Regions from separate parts of the Streptomyces sp. WAC04114 genome, predicted to be linked through region 2. Evidence: riboswitches for the same ligand, from Rfam matches in the RefSeq annotation. Region 2 holds a riboswitch; the other holds the start of a gene.
The links. Region 2 has a riboswitch for cobalamin ahead of K4G64_RS05690 (energy-coupling factor ABC transporter permease). Riboswitches for the same ligand answer to the same signal wherever they lie in the genome.

Region 1 (3,632 bases), on a different contig from region 2:
GCGGCGTGCGGCAGGACCAGTCCGACGAAGCCGATCGCCCCTGCCGAGCTGACCAGCGCGGCCGTGAGCAGGGCCGTGACGCACAGCAGCACCAGGCGGGTCCGGGCGAGGGACACCCCGAGCGCGGCCGCCGCGTCCTGTCCGAAGGCGAAGGCGTCGAGGGTACGGGCGTAGGACAGGCAGACCACCAGGGCCACGGCCAGCACGGCCAGGCACAGCCACACGTCGGTCCAGCCCGCGCCGCCGAGCGAGCCGAGGAGCCAGAACAGCACGCCCCGGGTCGTCTCGGCGTCGGCGGAGGTCATCACGACGAAGGAGGTGAGGGCCGAGAAGAGCTGCATCGCGGCGACGCCCGCGAGGACGACCCGGTCGGTGGTGCCGCCGAGGGTGTGGCTGAGCAGCAGCACCAGAGCGAACGACAGCAGGGCGCCGAGGAACGCGCCCCCGGACACCGATATGGCGCCGCCGCCCGCGCCGAGCACGACCACGAGGACCGCTCCGGTGGATGCGCCCGAGGACACCCCCAGCACGAAGGGGTCGGCCAGCGGGTTGCGCAGCAGGGATTGCATCACCGCCCCGCACACGGCGAGTCCGGCCCCGCACACGGCCGCGAGCAGGGTGCGCGGCAGCCGCAGCTGCCAGACGATCCCGTCCCTGATCGGCGTCAGCTCCGAACTGCCGAGGCCGAGATGGGCGGCCACGACGGACCACACGTCGCCGACGCCGATGTCGGCGGGACCGATGGTGATGGCCACGGCGAGGGAGGCGACGAGCGCGACGGTCCCGGCCGCGCCCAGCGCGAGTCCTGCCCGGCGCGGGGGCCCGGTCCCGGCGGCCGGCAGCCCCTGGGCGGTCACTTCACCAGCCCGAACCGGCGCAGCCCGGCCGCCACCTGCTCCACACCCTCGACGGTGCGGATGGTCGGGTTCATGGCCTGGCCGCTGAGCAGCACGTACCGCTTGTGCCGGACGGCGTCCATGTTCCTGGTGACGGGGTTGGACTCCAGGAAGGCGATCTTCTTCGCGGCGGACTCGGCGGTCTGGGACTTGCGGGTCAGGTCGCCGATGACGAGGACGTCGGGGTCGCGGTCGGCGACGGTCTCCCAGTTGACCTGTGGCCACTCCTCGTGCGTGTCGTCGAAGACGTTCTTCGCGCCGAGGGCCCGGGTGATGATGCCGGGCGCGCCGCAACAGCCCGCCAGGTAGGGCGACTCGGAGTTCGCGAACCAGTAGAGGAGGGTGACGTCGGAGGCGTCGATGCCGGCCGTGGCCTTCTTCATGCGCTGCTGGAGGGAGCCCACGAGGGCGTCGCCGCGCTTCCTCACCCCGAACACGGTCGCGAGGTCGCGCACTTCGCCGTAGACGGTGTCGATGTCCAGGGCCTTGTCGCGGGCGCCGTCGCCGCCGCCCGAGTTGTCCTTGCCGGCGCAGTCGGACGGGGAGACGTAGGTGGGGACGCCGAGCTTCTCGAACTGCTCGCGGGTGGCGACGCCGCCCTTGCCGAGGGTGGAGACGAAGGACGCGGCGACGAAGTCGGGCTCGGTGTCCAGGACGCGTTCGAAGGACGGGTTGTCGTCGGCGAGGCGCGGCACCTTCGCCTCGGCCTTCTCCAGCCCCTTCATCACGGGGTCGGTCCAGGTGGCCGTACCCGCGAGGCGGTCGGCCAGGCCCAGGGAGAGCAGGATCTCGGTGGTGCCCTGGTTGAGGGACACCGCGTGCCGCGGCGGGGCGGGGACGCGGACCTCGTGCCCGCAGTTGGTGAGGGTGACGGCGGCCTTGGCGTCGGTGGACGCGGTGCCGCCGCAGCCGGTCAGGAGCAGGGAGCCGGCCGCGAGCAGGGCGGCGGCACGGGCGGGTCGGGCGAGGGGCACGGGAACCAGTCCTCAGGCGTCGAGGGCTCATGCGCGGAGCCCGGTCGTACGGTGCTCCCCCGCCGCACGCGGCCGCGGGGGCCGCCAGCAGGTCTTCGGACTCGGGTTCACCCGGGATCGAGGCGCCTTCCCGGACGTCCGCGAGGGAGTCCAGTGGCCGAGGCCCCGCCCGTCCCCCTCACCGCTGCGCGTCAGTTCCGGATTCGCACCGGATTCCCTGACCCACGTACATGGGTTCGACTGGCCTCGGCAAGCTATCACGGAGGCCGGCCGGGGAATCACCGCACACCCGGCGCCGTTACACAAGGAACAGTTCGTCCACGACTTCCTTGGAGGCCGCCGGTGCACGGCGACGAGGCAACGGTCCGCAGGATCCTCACCGAGCTCGGCGACACCTGGGCCGTGGTGGGCCTGTCGTCGAACCAGCGGCGCGCGGCGTACGGCGTCGCCGCGGTGCTCCAGCGCTTCGGCAAGCGCGTGGTTCCGGTGCACCCGAAGGCGGAGACGGTGCACGGGGAGAAGGGCTACGCGAGCCTGGCGGACATCCCCTTCGACGTGGACGTCGTCGACGTGTTCGTGAACAGCGACCTCGCCGGGGCCGTCGCGGACGAGGCGGTCGCCAAGGGCGCGAAGGGCGTCTGGTTCCAGCTCGGCGTCATCGACGAGGCGGCGTACGACCGGGCCCGTGCGGCGGGCCTGGAGATGGTGATGGACCGCTGCCCGGCGATCGAGATCCCACGGCTGTCTCGTCACGACGTGCAGTAGCCCTGAGGGAGGCAGCCGTCCGCGGAGGTGACCGTCCACTGACAACGGCCTCCATAATGTGCGCATGACCCACCCCCTTCCGCCCGCCGACTCCGGTGCCCCGCACCGTTTTCCGGTCGTCGTCGTGGGCGCCGGTCCCGCGGGTCTGACCGTCGGCAACATCCTGCGGGCCGCGTCCGTGGACTGCCTGGTGCTGGAGACCGAGACCCGGGAGTTCGTCGAACAGCGGCCCCGGGCCGGGGTCATCGAGGAATGGGCCGTGCGGGGCCTGGAGAAGCGGGGCCTCGCCCGGAACCTGCTGGACCGCGCGGAGCCGCACACCGCGTGCGAGTTCCGCTTCGACGGGGAGCGGTACAGGTTTCCGTACGGCGAGCTGACGGGCAGCCACCACTTCGTCTACCCGCAGCCGTTGCTGGTGACGGACCTGGTGCGCGAGTACGCCGACGTCCGGGGCGGCGCGATCCGCTTCGGCGTCCGGGACGTACGCGTCCACGACGTCGACGGCGACCGGCCGTCGGTGTCGTACACCTGCCACGAGAGCGGCGAACTCCAGGTCGTGCACTGCGATTTCGTCGCGGGCTGCGACGGGGCGCGCGGGGTGAGCCGGGCCTCGCTCCCGACCGAGCGGGTCCGGATCGCGCGGCACGACTACGGCATCGGCTGGCTGGCCCTGCTCGCCGAGGCCCCGCCGTCCACCGACTGCGTGCTGTTCGGCTGCCACGGTCGCGGCTTCGCCGGCCAGATGCCCCGCAGCCCGGAGGTGACCCGCTACTACCTCCAGTGCCCGCCGGGCGACGACGTGGAGAACTGGCCGCACGAGCGTGTCTGGTCGGAGCTGCGGGAACGGCTCGGGGCGGCCGGTGCGCCGCCGCTGACCGAGGGCCGGCTGATCGAGAAGCGTGTGCTGGACATGCACGACTACGTGGTCGAGCCGATGGTGCACGGCCGGCTCTTCCTCGCGGGCGACGCGGCCCATCTGGTCGCCCCGATCGCCGCC
Region 2 (3,632 bases):
GTAGGCGAAGGACGCGCCCCGCAGGGCGACGAGGGCGGGCTCGCTCATGTCAGCGGCCTTTCCAGGACGAGGGTGAGGACGGCCAGCGCGGCGAGGAGCGCGCAACTGGCCGCCGTGAAGCGGGCGGAGACCCGGGCCTCGGGCACCAGGACGCGCAGGGTGCCGTCGTAGCCGCGCCCGGCGAGCCCGGCCTGGAGCCGGGTCGCCCGGTCGAAGGCGCGGACGAACGCGGTGGCGCCGAGCCCGGCCAGAGAACGCCACTCCGCGGCCCGGCCGGTGTGGCCGAGCCGGGCCGCCTGGGCCTCCCGGATGCGCCGCATGGAGTCCAGCAGCAGGAAGCTCATCCGGTACGTCACGAGCGCGACGTCGACGACCGGCGCGGGGACCCCGGCCCGGACCAGACGGGGCAGCAGATCGGACATGGGCGTGGTGAAGGCGAACAGCAGCACGCCCAGGGAGGCCGCCGAGGTGCGCAGCAGCAACTCCCCGGCCCTCAGCGGCCCGTCGTCCGCGAGCGAGACGAACCCCCCCGGCCCGCCCACCTGGACCAGCAGCGTGACCGCACCGGTCACGCAGAAGCCCAGCGGCACCCGGTAGGCCCGCCACAGCCGCCGCCCGGGCACCCCGGCCGGCCCCAGCAGCACCACCAGGGCGGTCAGGAGGACCAGGGCCGCGCCCGGCCAGGGCGGCAGCGAGATCGCGAGTACGGTGAGGCCGAGCCCGAGCACGGCCTTGTCCACGGGATGGCGGCGGCGCCAGCGACTGCTGTGCGCCGCCGCGTCGATCGGCAGCACCCGGGCTCAGTCCTGCTTCGCGGTGGACTTTCCGGCGGCGCCGGCGAGCGCGCTGTCGGCCTCGGCGTCCCGCTCCAGCGCCCGCTGCTCGCCCTGCCGACGGCCCCGGCGCAGCCCGAAGTAGTAGGCGAGGACACCGGCGCCGAGAGCCGCCTGGAGGGAGAACAGCGCCGACTCGATCTCACCGGACGGCGGTTCGTACAGCGGCGAGAACCACGGCTCGTAGTCCGGCTTCAGCTCGGTGATCGCCGTCTCGGCCTCGCCGTCGGCGCCCGCGAACGGCTCCTCCTTGTGGTCACCTAGGCCGAGCGCCAGCGGCAGTACGGCGAGCGCCGCCACGACGAACAGCAGCACCAGGTTGATCTTCGTGTTCCTGCTCATCGGGCCACCGCCTCGGTCTCGGTCCGGGTCTGCTTCTTGGCGAGGAGCACACCCAGCCGGGTCAGTTCGCCCTTGCTGGACTGCACCAGCAGCCGCATCACGAGCACGGTCAGCAGCCCCTCGCTCACCGCGAGCGGGACCTGGGTGACGGCGAAGATGGAACCGAACTTGCCGAGCGCGCCCAGGAATCCGCTGCCCGGGTCGGGGAACGCGAGCGCCAGCTGCACGCTGGTGACGCAGTAGGTGGACAGGTCGGCGACGAACGCGCCGGAGAACACCGCCACCATCAGCGGCGCGTTGGAGCGCCGCAACAGCTTGTAGACGGCGTATCCGGCCCAGGGGCCGACGATCGCCATGGAGAAGACGTTGGCGCCGAGCGTGGTCAGACCGCCGTGCGCGAGCAGCAGCGCCTGGAACAGCAGGGTGATGGTGCCCAGCACCGCCATGATGGGCGGCCGGAACAGGATGGCTCCGAGGCCCGTGCCGGTAGGGTGCGAGCAACTGCCCGTCACGGACGGCAGTTTCAGGGCGGACAGGACGAACGTGAAGGCTCCGGACGCACCGAGGAGCAGGGTGCTCTCGGGGTGCTCGCGCACTTCACGGGTGAGCGACCGGACCCCGTGGACGACGAACGGCGCCGACGCGACGCCCCAGGCGACCGCGTGCGCCGGAGGAAGGAAACCCTCGGCTATGTGCATGGCTCAGCAGACCCTCTCCAGCACCTCGTGGATGGTTGACGCGCCTTGGCCGGTCTCCTGGCTGACGGGTACCACCGCCCGGACTCCGCCTTCCCGGGTCGCAAGGACCCAGTGGCTGCCCGTGAGGGCCGGAGCCGGACTTCCCGATTCACAGTGGCGAGGGCCGCACCGGCATCACACCGGATTTCCCGTTCACCAAGGCCTGGTGACAATAAGGCCGGGGTAAGGGCGATGACAAGCCACCCAAGGGGCGCGCGAGGGGGCGCCCGCTCGCACACCGGCGCATCTCCCGGCTGATCCACGCGCTCCGGTCAGGGGTCCGCCGTGCGCCGTCCGGGCCGCGTCAGTCGTCGCTCCCGTCGTCCCCGTCGTCGTCGCCTTCCCCGTCGTCCCCGGCCTGGCCCGGCTTCTCCGGCTGCGGCTGCTCCGGCCCGCCGGGGCCCCCTTCCTGCGTCGGAGTCGTGGCGCCGGGCTCCGGCGCAACAGGCGTCGGGGAAGCGGCCGGCGCGGTCGGAGTGACATCGGCCACGGTGCCGGTGGCCGGCGCGTCGGCCGCCCTCGGCCCGGCCGCCGGACCGGCCCCGGGACCGGCCTCGGAATCGGAATCGGAAGAGGAGGACGACGCGGAGTCGGTGGACGGCGTGGCGGCGGGGCTGCTCGCGCTCGGGGACGCGTCGGGCTCCGTGCTCTCCGCGGTCGTGTCGGGCGAGAACCAGCGCATGCCGATGAGCATCGCGGCGAGGAAGAGCGCCGCGGCGGCGGCCGTCGCGGCCAGTCGCGACCGGTTGCCGAGGCCGCCGCGCCCGCGGGAGCGGCCCGAACGCCCCGCCTGGGCCGTCCGGGCCGCGCTGCGGTGCCCCGTGGTCGCGGGCAGCGCGTACGTCGTCGGGTTGCCGGTCCCGGCACCCGCGTAGGGGCCCGGCCCGGCGGGCATCGCCGCGGACGTGGTCCTGGGCCGCAGCGGCGGCGAGACCTCCGGCAGCGGCTCGGGCAGGCCCCGCCAGGCGCCGCCGGCGAACCATTCGGCGGCCTGCTGGGCGGTGGGCCGGTCCTCGGGCTGCTTGGCGAGTAGGCCGAGGAGGTAGTTCTCGAACGCGGGCGGCAGTCCGGCGACACCGAGCTCGCGGGGTGGCACGGGGGCGGAGTCGAGGTGCTGGTGGAGGAGGGCGACGGCGGTGTCGGCCTGGAACGGCGGGCGCCCGCTGAGGAGCTGGTAGAGCACACAGCCCAGGGAGTACATGTCGGAGGCCGGACCCGCCTGCTTGCCCAGGGCACGCTCGGGCGCGAGGTACAGGCCGGTGCCGACGATCTGGCCGGTAGCGGTGAGCGCGGCGCCCGGGTCGTCGAGGAACCGCGCGATGCCGAAGTCGCCGATCTTCAGGGTGCCGTTCGTGTCCAGCAGCAGGTTGGCGGGCTTGACGTCCCGGTGCACGATGCCCTGCCCGTGCGCGGCGGCGAGCCCGGCGGACGCCTGTGCGGCCAGATCGGCCACCTGCTCGGCGGGGAGCGCGCCGGAGCCGGTCAGCACCCCGGCGAGGCTGTCGCCCTCGACCAGCTCCATCACCAGGTACAGCCGGTTGTCGTACTCGCCGAAGTCCAGGACGCCGACCACGTTCGGGTGGTTGAGACGCCCGGCGGTCTGAGCCTCCAGACGGAACCGGGAGGTCGCCGTGGCATCGGTGTCCTGGGGGAGCAGCAGCTTGAGGGCCACCGCTCTGGCGAGCGTCTCGTCGTACGCGCGCCAGACCTCTCCCATTCC

Region 1: another riboswitch for cobalamin. It lies ahead of K4G64_RS29905 (ABC transporter substrate-binding protein); the one in region 2 lies ahead of K4G64_RS05690 (energy-coupling factor ABC transporter permease).

The regions. Positions count from the first base shown of each region.
Region 1 covers NZ_JAIGQA010000152.1:16,330-19,961, reverse strand. The annotation lists gene K4G64_RS29910 (iron chelate uptake ABC transporter family permease subunit) at 1-857, opposite strand, end outside; gene K4G64_RS29905 (ABC transporter substrate-binding protein) at 854-1,870, opposite strand; cobalamin riboswitch at 1,939-2,130, opposite strand; gene K4G64_RS29900 (CoA-binding protein) at 2,213-2,635, shown strand; gene K4G64_RS29895 (4-hydroxybenzoate 3-monooxygenase) at 2,700-3,632, shown strand, end outside.
Region 2 covers NZ_JAIGQA010000011.1:32,701-36,332, forward strand. The annotation lists gene K4G64_RS05675 (energy-coupling factor ABC transporter ATP-binding protein) at 1-48, opposite strand, end outside; gene cbiQ (cobalt ECF transporter T component CbiQ) at 45-794, opposite strand; gene K4G64_RS05685 (energy-coupling factor ABC transporter substrate-binding protein) at 801-1,175, opposite strand; gene K4G64_RS05690 (energy-coupling factor ABC transporter permease) at 1,172-1,873, opposite strand; cobalamin riboswitch at 1,903-2,088, opposite strand; gene K4G64_RS05695 (serine/threonine-protein kinase) at 2,217-3,632, opposite strand, start outside.